4 regions of the Pedobacter superstes genome follow, and region 3 is predicted to be linked to each of the others. Evidence: riboswitches for the same ligand, from Rfam matches in the RefSeq annotation. Region 3 holds a riboswitch; each other region holds the start of a gene.
The links. A riboswitch is a leader RNA that binds a small molecule or an ion and turns the genes downstream of it on or off. The one in region 3 is predicted to bind cobalamin.

Region 1 (3,165 bases), on a different contig from region 3:
AAATTTCCGGATGTAAAATTTTGATCAGATCAGATAAAACTATATGAGGGTTTACTACACCTGATTCCCAGTAATCATTTGATCCCAAATCATTTACTTTTTTATTGAAATTGTAAATGGTGTTGTTTTTGTAAGGTTTGAAAAAGGTATACCTTACATCAATAGAAGCGATATCAGCCTTGCTGTTTGCAATCCCGGAGTTAATCCAATAATCTGCTTTTAATGCTATCGGCGCCACAGACTCAAAGCTAAGGGCCATGCTTCCTGTGCCTTTAACATCAGCCCAAGAATAAGATGCACCTGCGTCATTAAAAAATTTTGTCATAAAACTGGTTCCATCCGGTACGAACCAGGACCCTTTGTAAGGCATCCCTACAATTATGGAGGGTTTGTTAATGGTTTTTTTTCCTAGTTCTGCAAGCTGATTATATTCTTTTTCTATCCGGGCAAATTTCCTGTTCACCAGATCCTCTTTATTCACTAATGCGGCCAATAATTTTACCCACTCTGCGCGGCCCAAAGGTGTGGTTTCGAGCCATTCGGAATTTAATAAAACCGGAATTCCGGCATCAATTAATGTTTGATAACGACTAAAACTGGCACTTGGGTTACCCATGGCCATAACCAGGTCGGGATCCATAGAAATGATGACTTCAGTATTAATAGTCCCCTCTTCTCCGATTTCCCGTACTTTTCCGGATTTTATATTGGCTCTGACTTTAGGAGAAGTAACATATTTCAAACTTCCGAGCCCAACTAAAATATCAGAGGATTCCGCAAAATCGGCCATGGCGATTTGAAGGGACGACATTCCAATTAATTTCTTTACAGGTATTTCTATTGCCTGCGATTTCTGGAAGCCTTTGGGTACAGGATTTCCCCGCCGGATTAAAACGTACTTTAACGTATCTTTTTTTGTGCCGGTGTAATTTACAATAGAAATGATTTTATAGTCGGCAAAGTATTGAATGTCAAATCCTTTTGCATATTTAACTTTAGTTTTTGTAAAGGTCGAATGTTCGAATATTTTCGAATGGGATTGCCTTGAAGATTGGGTTTGCTGACATGCAGAATTTAACAAGACAATTGCAACAAATGCAATGAAATAAAATAAGTGGGGGCGCGACAGGAAATTCAATTTCCTGCAGGCTGAGCGTGAATTCCGGCTGTTTTTTATCATATCCTCCTGGCCTTTCTTCCGAAAGCATGAGCAAAGTTTTTTAAGGCAGGTCTTCTGACTTCCTCTAAACTGACAGCCTTCCCATTCATAACGAAAAGTGGCATCATGCAGTTGCGGTATCTGAGGTTACAGCAGCGGAGACTGTTCCGGATTTACACCGGTATTCCCTATTAAAGCGGCCTGTTTGGGCCTGCTACCTTCGCCGCAAAACTAATGAAAATTTGGTGATTTTCGATTGATTATTATCTTATCCAGGCTTTTCGGTTAGCCGGATTCAAAAAAAATAAAATGCTTTTACGAAGGGTTAAGATGTTTCTTTATGTAATTCTATCTCAACTCTTTCGCCTAATTGGGCGATTTCTTTAGAGCTTAAACGAGATGCGGGAGTTGAGGTATATTCTCCGCTTGAATTATTTCTGTACAAATACTCGTAATGACTTCCGCTTAAATGAACCTCAAAAATAGAGTATAGTTCATTTTTTCCCTCAATGTCCTGGCAAACCTCAAAAAGTCTGGGGTCGTTAACAAGCTGGTATTTGAAAGTTTTCATAAAGTTGTTTAATAAGCATTTTCTTTTAACACCATTAAGGGGTTAAATTCGAGTCAAACCAGCCCAAATTATGGTTTAAAAGAGTATTTTAGAATAAAGGTTTTATACTAAAAAAGTTTTATCGCATTTCTAAATAACTTATTCAAACCTATATAATTTAATCTTCAATATGCCAGGCTCTGTAGTTAGTCTGGCACCTGTACCTGTTCTGTAAGCATGAGCTTCATCCGCAAGCTTATAGCTTATCATAATATTATCACCGTTTAATAATCTACCCTGTTTCCATTTACCGTCTTCAAAAACACCCTCTCTAACCCATGAAAGCCCTGCCATTTTCGGCCCCGGAGATAGGGGAACGAACGTCACATCAATATCACTTCCAGCAACAGTGAAAGCATCAGGGCCAGTATTTATTACCAATCCATAGCCTTTAGATACCTGGGTAACTCCGCTCCAGTTTTTCCTTAAAGTTACTGTAATCTTGTACCCTCCAAGACTCGCCGTTTGAACAGAATCCACCTTATCAAGTGAAAATCCGCTAATGGCCCCGTCAGCCTGTGCAGCTGTTATCTCCGGAGTTAACTGTCTCAAAACGTTATAAGCCTTTGCAATCGGTGTTTTGGAAGGTTCATCCACTTTATTATCGATCCCGAAAGGAGAGTAGCCTATTGCATCATGAAATCCAATCACATAAAAGGCGTTGGCAGCCCCATTTTCGCCAGAAAAAGATTCCGGAATGAACAAAGGGTTCCACGAATGATGATACATTTTGGTAATACGCTTTGTATCGGGAAGGTAAATGTCTGGCGACAAAAAATCTATTGCCGGCGCACCGGCGCGCCATATATCATGAACATGCGCCTGTGGTCCTCCACCGGGATAATCGCCTGGCTTCTTATCCTCCGGTTGTACAATCCATGCATTCACAAACATGGGGATATTGTATTCGGCTTTACCAGCTTCAGCTATTGAATTTATATATTTTGCATAATTCCAGGCCATAAAGGCTTCATCTGCCGAATGATTATTGCCAAATACTTCAGTCCATGTGCCTTTGGTTTTGGATCCGGCCGCCTCTAACAGTTTTTTTAATGATGGCTGCAGATCGGTTTTGTTTTTTCGGATACTCTCTAATAATTGTTCAGGAACAGGTTTTGCAAATTCAGAATTTGCGAAAGAAGAATGATCTCTTGTTCCACCAATTACACCAACCTCATTCTCGACCTGCACCATAATCACCGTCTTTTTTTTGCTATCAACCGTTTTTAGATGACGCATTAATGCAGCAAAAGCCTTAGCGTCTGCTTTGGCGGATGCCGCACCTAAGGCACTGATAGTTTCTGTCGACCTTCCATTTTCAAGCACTATTCTCGGAAAACGTTTATAATCTTTTTTTACCCATTCCGGTGAATAATGCGATAATCCATTTTTCCAG
Region 2 (3,165 bases), 770 kb from region 3:
TGAACGCTCTGGCGTCGCTCAATTTATGGCTCGCGATTATTTCAGGGGGTGTTTTCGTTTTTTTTGGATTGGCCAACAAAAGTTTAATACACGAGGGCCGGGCCGTATTTAATGAACTTCAAGACAAAGGGCTGGAAGCAGGGAGAAAAAGATTATCCTGGATTGTAGGTCGCGACACATCTAACTTAAACCCACAGCAAATCAGGATTGCGGTTTTTGAAACTATGTCTGAGAATTTGAGCGACGGAGTTATCGCTCCTTTATTTTATTACCTGCTTGCCGGCGTGCCAGGGATGATGGCTTACAAAATGATAAATACATTAGATTCTATGATTGGTTACCGAAATGAGAAGTATGAGCTTTTTGGCAAGTTCGCGGCCAGGGTTGATGATGTGGCCAACTTTATTCCCGCAAGGTTAACCGCATTCTTGATGGTCCTGATCACCTTGAGCCGACAAGGGCTAAGCTTCATTTTTGCATACGGGAATAAGCATAAAAGCCCTAATTCCGGTTACCCTGAAGCTGTTTTGGCGGGAATTATGGATACGCGTTTCGGAGGGCCAAATGTATACCACGGTAATCTGGTGAAGAAGCCCTATATCGGCAAGAATAGTCGTGAAATAGGGCATTCAGAAATCGGTGAAGTAGCCCGGATCAATCATAAAACTACGCTTTTGATGATATTTCTGGTGGTAATATTTTTATACTTTAACAAGCTTGGATAAGTTTATCATAACCGGAGGCCCGGGTTCGGGTAAGACAAGTTTAATCGCGCATTTAGAAGATTTAGGGTACAGTTGCTCAAAAGAAGCATCAAGGCAGTTAATTGTGGAACAGGTTGCAAAAAACTCAGATATTTTGCCCTGGCTAAATTTGAATGCTTTCGCAGAACTGGTTTTGGAGCGGATGAAGAAGCTTTATCATGAAACTCCGGCCAGTGCTGTGACTTTTTTCGACCGGGGCATACCAGATATTATGGCTTATCTTAAAGCGGTCAATATGCCCGTTGACGGTAAATATTATGAAGCGTTAAAAAATCACCCCTACAATCCCTGCGTTTTTATCCTGCCACCCTGGCCCGAAATTTATGTGAACGATCAGGAGCGCTGGCAAACTTTTGCCGAGTCTGCGGCACTCTACCGGGCAATCAAAGAAACCTATCTTGAATTAAATTTTCAACTTGTTGAGGTGCCCGAAATGCCGCTGGAAGGCCGTGCGGCTTATATTTTAGATGTAATGCAAATTCCACTTAACAGATAATGCAGAATATTTTTGATTAGATCAGAAAGTTTATAGTTTTGTGGCGCAAAGGTAGCATGTTCTATAACGAACGGCTTTAATAGGGAATACCGGTGTAATTCCGGAACAGTCTCCGCTGCTGTAACCTCATAAAAAATAACCGCAATATACCACTGTCGGCTCCAATGCTGATGGGAAGGTGCGGTTTAGAGGAAGTCAGAAGACCTGCCTTGATTAAATTCATAATGCTTTCGGAAGAAAGGCAGGGAATATGATTAAAGAAGCCAAAACTCCACTCTTGGTTTTCGGGAAAGGTATTTTTCTGAAATCCTCCACTTTCAATTTTACAGGTGTTTTCGCCTGTTTGTTTATCTTTTTTCCAGCTGCTTTAACTGCTAAGTTTTCGGAAACGGCAGTCGATTTATACCCGGTCAAAAGCCAGGTAAAGTACGCAAAAGGCTTCAGCATCACGTACTACGGTACTTATAAGGTGGTTAATGTTATTAACTACTATCATAACCAGAAAGATACGCTTCAATATCTTTTGGTTGACAGAAAGTATTCAATTCCCAGGGGATATGCCAATGCCCAGGTTATCAGAACTCCCCTCCGAAGTATTATTGGAATGTCGTCTATGCATATCGCCATGGCCGATTTTGCTGAATCTGCCAATTTGATTATTGGTCAGGGGAGCCTGCAGTATGTTACATCACCAATGGTACGTCAAAGCATCAAAGCGGGAAAGGTAAAAGAAGTCGGGCTCGACGGCTCGATGAACCTTGAACTAATTATTTCTATGCATCCGGATATTGTAATGGTTATGGGAAATCCCTCTGCAAAATTCAGTCGTTATCAAACTTTGATTGGAGCTGCTGTACCGGTGCTGACAAACAATGAGTGGCTTGAAACAACCCCTCTGGCCAGGATGGAATGGGTTAAGCTGATTGCCGCGCTGTTAAACAATGAAGAGCTTGTCAATCAGAAATTTGCCCGGGTAGAACGGGAGTATCAGCGCCTGGTACAACTCGCTAAAAAAGCAAAAACGCGTCCAACTGTCATTGCCGGTTTGCCATTTAAAGGTACCTGGCTGGTACCCGATGCAGACAGTTATCACACGCAGTTTTTCAGAGATGCCGGCACTAATTATAAGTGGTCTAATGAGAAAGGTACCGGTAGTCTTCCGCTCAGTTTTGAAGCAGTGGCCCCCACAGCTTTAAAGGCCGATTTTTGGCTAAACCTTGGCTATGTAAACAGCAAGAAAGATATTCTGGCTAAAGATTCGCGCTTCGCTTATTTCAAGCCCTTTAAAAACAGTAAAATCTACAACCACAATAAAAAGGTGAATGACATCGGTGCTAATGATTTTTGGGAATCTGGTGGTGTTAATCCCCATATCATACTGGCTGACCTGATAAAAATTCTTCACCCTGAACTGCTGCCCAGACATAAATTGGTTTATTACAAACCATTACCATAGGGACCCGCGGCCCGTCACAATCAAAACAATAATCACTCAAAAAATGAAAATGAACTTTACTCAAGCCTTTTTACCGGCTCTGCTACTATTATTTGCAACTGTATCATCAAGCCACGCTCAGGAACGCACTTCGGATACGCTAAAATCAAGCTATCTGGATGAAGTGGTTGTCAGTGCAACGCGTAACAATGTGAAAAGATCAAAAGTGCCGCAAACCATGACCGTGATTAGTAAATCGGACATTGATCTTACTCCATCGGCAGATTTTACAGACCTTGTAAAGAAAAATTCATCAGTAAGCATTATCCAATACCCCGGCCTATCTTCGGGAGTGGGAATCCGCGGTTTCAGGCCACAGTTTAGCGGATTAAACCAGCGTGCGCTGCTGTTAATTGATGGGAGGCCGGCTGGTACAGCTAATCTATCAACCATTAATAGCACAGATGTCG
Region 3 (3,165 bases):
GATAATCTCTGAAATCCTGTTCCTTCCGACTCCCTGTGTATTTAGCGATTATTCCTAAGCTCATCTTTTGAACTGGCTGATAAGTCAAACTACCACCAAATTGGTTTTTAGGACGACGATATAAATCTTTTTGTTTCGTGTTTTCATCAATAGTCAGTTCCCCTTTTACAAATGAGTAAAACGAGTTAAAAGACAATTCAGCCATAGGCTTAATACTTAATTCGAGCTCTAGACCCTGATCATTTTGCTTTCTTCCATTCCTATATTGTCCATTAAAAGTCACCGGATCTGAATAAAAGTATATCGCATCATTATTTGTAATTCGCTGAAATGCAGTGGCATTGAAATTTAACACATTGGGTATTATATCCAAATCAAATCCAGCGTCATAAGTTTGAGTTACTTCTGGTTTAAGTTCAGTATTCCCATATTCAGAAAATAACTGATATAATGTAGGGGCCTTAAATGCTGAAGAAGCGTTTACAAATATTTTATACTTATTTGCAATTATATAAGACGGATTAATCGTGTAAGTAAAATTACCTCCATATCTGGAATGTTCATTGTATCTCCCTCCTAACTCAAAATGAAAACCTCCCAGGTTTTTTAAAAATACGGAAGTAAAAAAACTGCTTATTTCAGCATTTGCTAAAGACGAGGATAATGGACTCTCAGATGTATAACCAGGTGAATCATATAAACTATATTGATCAGAATTTGCTTTGCGGTAATTTACGCCGGAGTTCAATTCAAGAAAATTGGTTATTACATTATTCACGAACAAATCTGCCTGCCATATCCGGCCCTTATTATCAATTCGTTGAAGTGCTGAACCATCTTCCGAACTGTTAAAAAACTTATTTATAACGCTGTTACTGCTTAAGTTTAAAGTAATTCCACCCTTATTAAGTAAATACTTTCCGGTTACTCCACCAAAAAAATGTGTGCGTTTGTAGGTGTAATCCGCATCATCTACAAAAGATCCCCCATCTGACATGCCATTATTATTCGATAACTGAATATTTCCATTCACTGTAATTCTTTCTGAAATCTGTTGCTTTCCATTAAAATTCACAGCATGCTGATCAAACCCGTCTTTATCAAAATTTCCGGTTCCGACTGCATCTGTAGCAGAAGAAAACTCTTTTGATCCAGTATGTGAATAGTTAAAAGCTAATCCTGTTTTACCTGAAGTACCATTCAAACCAATTGCCTGTTTATTAGACTGATAACTTCCCGCAGAAAGTAAAACATTTGCATTAAACGCTTCCTTCGAAGGTTTTTTAGTGATAACGTTGATCACACCCGCCACAGCATCGCTTCCATAAAGTGTTGAATTTCCTCCTTTAAGTATTTCGACCCTTTCAATCTGGTCAATAGCAATGGATTTCAAATCATACTCATTAGAAATACTCTGAGCATCATTAACTGGAATTCCATCAATTAAAATAAGTGTATTACCTGCGGTAGCGCCTCTCAGGAATAAAGACGTAGCATTATTACTAAAAGCGTTATTTGCGCCCGAATAAGTTATCCCGGCGACGTTATTCAAAACTTCAGGTAAATTTCTACCCTGACTGCGTTCTAATTGCTCTGAAGTAATAATGCGTACAACCTTTCCAATTTCTGCTTTACGTTTTGGAGATCGTGTTGCGGTAACAACCACTTGCTCTAAAGAATTTGTTTTAAGTACGTTTCTTGTGGTGTCTTGTGCGAGAGCGCCTGAAGTAAAGAGCGCAAATTGAGCAAGCCCCAGGCCGACTGCAATTCTGATTGATTTTTTTTTCATTTGTTGTGAGTAAGGCCCACAGCAAACAGTTTTGAAGGGTATTAAATGATAAATACACGAAAAGTATTTTCATTCAAGCTTCATTCCCCGAAAGCTATGAAATTTTATGCTCAGGCAGGTCTTCTGACTTACTCCCGGTTATTCTGCCTTCCCATACGCTAAGCGGACAGTGGCTTTGAGATTGAATAACCGTTGCGGAGAATACAGCAGCGGGACTGTCCGGGATTCACACCCGGTTCCCTTTTCATCCGCCGGGGCGGAACCAAAAGCGCTGCAAAGGTAAAACAAGATTTTTGATTAGCAACACTTGGCCTGTCAATCAGTATCAATCCGTATCAATCTACGTTCTATTGCTCCCATTACAATCAGATACTGGGCAATTAGATAAGTAAGGAGGTAGATTGCCATCATAACTTTTTCGGTCTCGATAAAATTATAATAGCCTATTGATAAATCGGAAATAACAAAGGCAAAGCTGCCAGTCAATATTAATTTAAAACTTGATCTGTTAACCCTTCGATGACGATAGGCAGCTACTACAGTCATTAATGAGAGAGTAAAAAAGTATGCAATTACCGGATACTTAAAATCTATAAGGTTTTTTTCTGCGGTAAAATAAAAGCTAACAGTTGAAATAAGCAGTACAAGCAATAAAAAATTTCCGACCCGACGATTTTCATGAAGTTTTCTTCTAAAATCTTGAAAAAAAGCCAGTCCGTATAAGACATAACTGATTAGCGTTGCAATCATGGAAGACATCAGATAATATTCTGTTCCGGTTGAAAATAACAATTGAATATCCCCCGCCAGGGATAATACCAGACCTACAAAAATCAGCTTGTGGAAAATTTCATCTATTTTAGTTTTAATTAATAAATATAGAATCAAGGACATGCCGATTAAGGGCATAGCGAACATCCGAAGCATCTGGCTATCTGATGCCAAAGCATAGACGTTTAGTATAAGTATAATGAAGTAAAAAATATTAAAAGTATTATGCTTCCGAAACATCTTTAAATCAATTCATTTCCCAATGCATTTAACCAATCGTTAAACAAACGCGACTCAATATCAAGTGCTTGCTTAGCGTGAATTTCCCATTCCGGCGAAAACTCCTTCAACTGCTTAAGCATTTCTTCCAAATGACCTTCCTCTTCTAAAATGATAGATTTAACATTTACTTTACTTTTTGCGGCATCTAATGCTTCCTGGTAAACAGGATATAATTCATCAGCTCTGACTTCGATAGCATAAGTAACCAAAAGGTAGGCAGCAAACTTTAATTCATTGCCACTTAAACCTAAAGCGTTTTTTAAGTAACGGCTAACCTCTGTATCTAATTTATTGAGATATATACGACTTGATGCCGGAGCTAA
Region 4 (3,165 bases), on a different contig from region 3:
GAAGATCAAGAAATTCAAATACGTCCGCATGCCATGGCTCAAGGTAAACGGCAAAAGCTCCTTTTCGTTTACCTCCTCCCTGATCAACATATCTTGCAGTATCATTAAACACCCTTAGCATCGGCACAATTCCATTACTGGTCCCATTTGTGCCGCTGATATAAGATCCTGTTGCCCTGACATTATGAATGCTTAAACCAATACCGCCGGCACTTTGAGATATCTTTGCAGTTTGCTTTAACGTATCATAAATTCCATCAATGCTGTCATCTTTCATTGTAAGCAAAAAGCAAGATGACATCTGAGGCTTTGGGGTGCCTGCATTAAATAAGGTCGGAGTTGCGTGAGTGAACCATCGCTCAGAAATCAGATTATACGTTTTGATAACGCTGTCGATGTCACTTTTGTGTATCCCTACAGCAACCCGCATAAACATGTGTTGAGGGCGCTCCGCAATCTCACCGTCAAGTTTTAACAGGTATGACTTTTCGAGAGTTTTAAATCCGAAATAGTCAAATCCAAAATCACGATCGTAAATTATGGTGCTATCCAGAATGATTGAGTTTTCATCAATAATTTCCATTACATCATCTGCAATTAGCGATGCTGCCTTCTCAATCTTCGGATCTATATACTGATGCAGTTTCCGCATGGTTTCTGAAAAAGACTTGGTAGTATTTTTGTGCAGATTAGAAACCGCTATACGGGATGCCAGCAAAGCGTAATCAGGATGTTTGGTTGTAAGGGATGCTGCTGTTTCTGCAGCAAGATTATCCAGCTCCGAAGTCGTTACTCCATCAAATAAGCCTTCAATTACCTTCTTAGCAACATCAATCGGGTCAACCAAAGAGGGGTTTAATCCATAGCACAGCTTTTCAATCCTGGCTGTTATTTTATCGAACTTTACGGTTTCTTTTGTTCCGTTTCTTTTTATTACAAACATTGAGGGGAGATTTGAGATGTGAGAGATGAGATTTGAGTACTTGCAAATCTCATCAGTTATTTAGTTCTATAATATTATGAATCAATTGAGATGTTAAGTTAGTAGACTGTCTCATATCTAAAATCTCACATCTCATATCTAGCAGATCAGAAATCCTCGTCCAGAGAAAACGCCTGACTTCCTTCATTTACCGACATGACACCGCTTTTCTGATAATCGCCAACACGCTTTTCGAAAAAGTTTGTTTTTCCCTGGAGTGAGATCATTTCCATAAAGTCGAATGGGTTTGTTACACCAAACATTTTGTCGTATCCCAGTTCAGATAACCATCTGTCGGCTACGAACTCGATGTACTGGCTCATAAGTTTGGCGTTCATCCCTATAAGTGCAACCGGCAAAGCATCAGTGATAAACTCTTTTTCAATACTAACAGCATCCGAAATTATTTGAAATACTTCTTCCTGAGAAAGTCTGTTTTTCAACATGCTGTAAAGCAAACATGCAAATTCACAATGCAGCCCTTCGTCACGTGATATGAGTTCGTTGCTGAATGTTAAACCCGGCATTAGTCCGCGCTTTTTCAGCCAGAAAATGGAGCAGAAACTTCCGCTGAAAAAAATACCTTCTACTGCAGCAAAGGCTACCAGTCGCTGAGCAAAACTGCCATTATCAATCCATCGTAATGCCCAATCAGCTTTTTTCTTCACACAGGGAACGGTATCAATGGCATGAAACAGGCGGTCCTTTTCGGCATGATCCTTAATGTATGTGTCGATCAACAAAGCGTACGTTTCGGAGTGAATATTCTCCATCATGATTTGAAACCCATAGAAGCAACGTGCCTCGGGCACCTGCACTTCATTCATAAAGTTTACCGCAAGGTTTTCATTTACAATTCCGTCGCTTGCTGCGAAAAATGCAAGAATGTGCGACACAAAATGCTTTTCTCCGGAATTCAGATTTTCCCAATCTTTTAAATCGCCGGAAAGATCGATCTCTTCGGCTGTCCAGAAACTGGCTTCATGCTTTTTGTACATCTCCCAGATAGCGGGATAGTTAATCGGCAGGATCACAAAACGATCCTTGTTTTCTTTGAGTAATATTTCGTCCTGTTGCATAGCAGTTTAAATTTAATTAATGCGAAACAGGAATTGACAAAAGACGGGTATTCCATAAAGCAGGAGCTAAACGGAGACGAGCTTCTGTCAAAACCTTATACGTGAAAGTTTTGACAAAATCATTCTGGCAGGTGTCTGGCTTGGAATATTATAGTTTATTAGTCATGGGTATATCAGTGATTAGTTTTATGTACTAATGACTAATGAACTTAAGAACTAATGAAATACCTCCTTACAGTTGCACGTCAGCCCGTGATTTTAACACGGTTCCCTTTTAATCATAGCTCGGCATTGCTTAACTATGAACCTGAATGAAATATGTGAAAGAACTTATTGAAACAAATATAGGTGTGATTGAATGAAGTGCACCGGGGAAGTTTTAAACAGGAGAATAGTTTTAAACAATATGGGCAAGAGGTGCCTTTAACCGGCTATTTCTTTTTGTATTTTATTTCAACAGATGCTACTCCCTCTTCAAGCATCCCAATTTTACGCGCAGCTTTCTTTGAAAGATCAATAATTCTACCAGACACAAAAGGCCCTCTGTCATTTATTTTTACTTTAACAGACTGTCCATTTTTAAGATTCGTTACCCTAACCTTAGTACCGAAAGGTAATGACTTATGCGCGGCAGTTCGTTTTGAATTTCGAAACTTCTCACCGCTGGCCGTCTTTTTCCCGTTAAACTTTTTTGCATAGAACGAGGCCTTCCCGGTTTGGGTTACGGTTTCTGAGCAGGAAGACAAAAAAAATAAAGACAGCAGCAGGTATTGACATCTCATCCAATAAAAGTAAAACTTATTAAAAAAAACAATCCCAAAAGTTTTCCACTTTTGGGATTGAATGTCAATAAACATTAAGCTTAAAACACCCTGATAAGAGATTATTTCTTTGCAGCGGGAATAAAATTCATCGAAATTGAATTAACACAATGACGGGTATTCTTCGACGTAAATCCTTCTCCTAAAAACACATGCCCTAAATGGCCGCCACATTTGGCACAAACAATTTCTGTCCGCATACCATCAGGATCTGGGATTCGTTTTACGGCCCCTTTAATTTCATCATCAAAACTAGGCCATCCGCAGTGTGAATCGAACTTGC

Region 1: another riboswitch for cobalamin. It lies ahead of WG906_RS05795 (ABC transporter substrate-binding protein); the one in region 3 lies ahead of WG906_RS00425 (TonB-dependent receptor plug domain-containing protein).
Region 2: another riboswitch for cobalamin. It lies ahead of WG906_RS03650 (ABC transporter substrate-binding protein); the one in region 3 lies ahead of WG906_RS00425 (TonB-dependent receptor plug domain-containing protein).
Region 4: another riboswitch for cobalamin. It lies ahead of WG906_RS15725 (ribonucleoside-diphosphate reductase small subunit); the one in region 3 lies ahead of WG906_RS00425 (TonB-dependent receptor plug domain-containing protein).

Annotation. Positions count from the first base shown of each region.
Region 1 is NZ_JBBJCN010000002.1:84,774-87,938, reverse strand. It holds gene WG906_RS05795 (ABC transporter substrate-binding protein) at 1-1,180, opposite strand, end outside; cobalamin riboswitch at 1,208-1,396, opposite strand; gene WG906_RS05790 (hypothetical protein) at 1,485-1,730, opposite strand; gene WG906_RS05785 (GH35 family beta-galactosidase) at 1,869-3,165, opposite strand, start outside.
Region 2 is NZ_JBBJCN010000001.1:843,412-846,576, reverse strand. It holds gene cbiB (adenosylcobinamide-phosphate synthase CbiB) at 1-725, shown strand, start outside; gene WG906_RS03655 (AAA family ATPase) at 718-1,260, shown strand; cobalamin riboswitch at 1,293-1,486, shown strand; gene WG906_RS03650 (ABC transporter substrate-binding protein) at 1,511-2,716, shown strand; gene WG906_RS03645 (TonB-dependent receptor) at 2,766-3,165, shown strand, end outside.
Region 3 is NZ_JBBJCN010000001.1:76,853-80,017, forward strand. It holds gene WG906_RS00425 (TonB-dependent receptor plug domain-containing protein) at 1-1,789, opposite strand, end outside; cobalamin riboswitch at 1,886-2,071, opposite strand; gene WG906_RS00430 (lysoplasmalogenase) at 2,105-2,800, opposite strand; gene WG906_RS00435 (hypothetical protein) at 2,803-3,165, opposite strand, start outside.
Region 4 is NZ_JBBJCN010000005.1:396,156-399,320, reverse strand. It holds gene WG906_RS15730 (ribonucleoside-diphosphate reductase subunit alpha) at 1-943, opposite strand, end outside; gene WG906_RS15725 (ribonucleoside-diphosphate reductase small subunit) at 1,090-2,061, opposite strand; cobalamin riboswitch at 2,171-2,387, opposite strand; gene WG906_RS15720 (septal ring lytic transglycosylase RlpA family protein) at 2,493-2,843, opposite strand; gene WG906_RS15715 (methionine-R-sulfoxide reductase) at 2,945-3,165, opposite strand, start outside.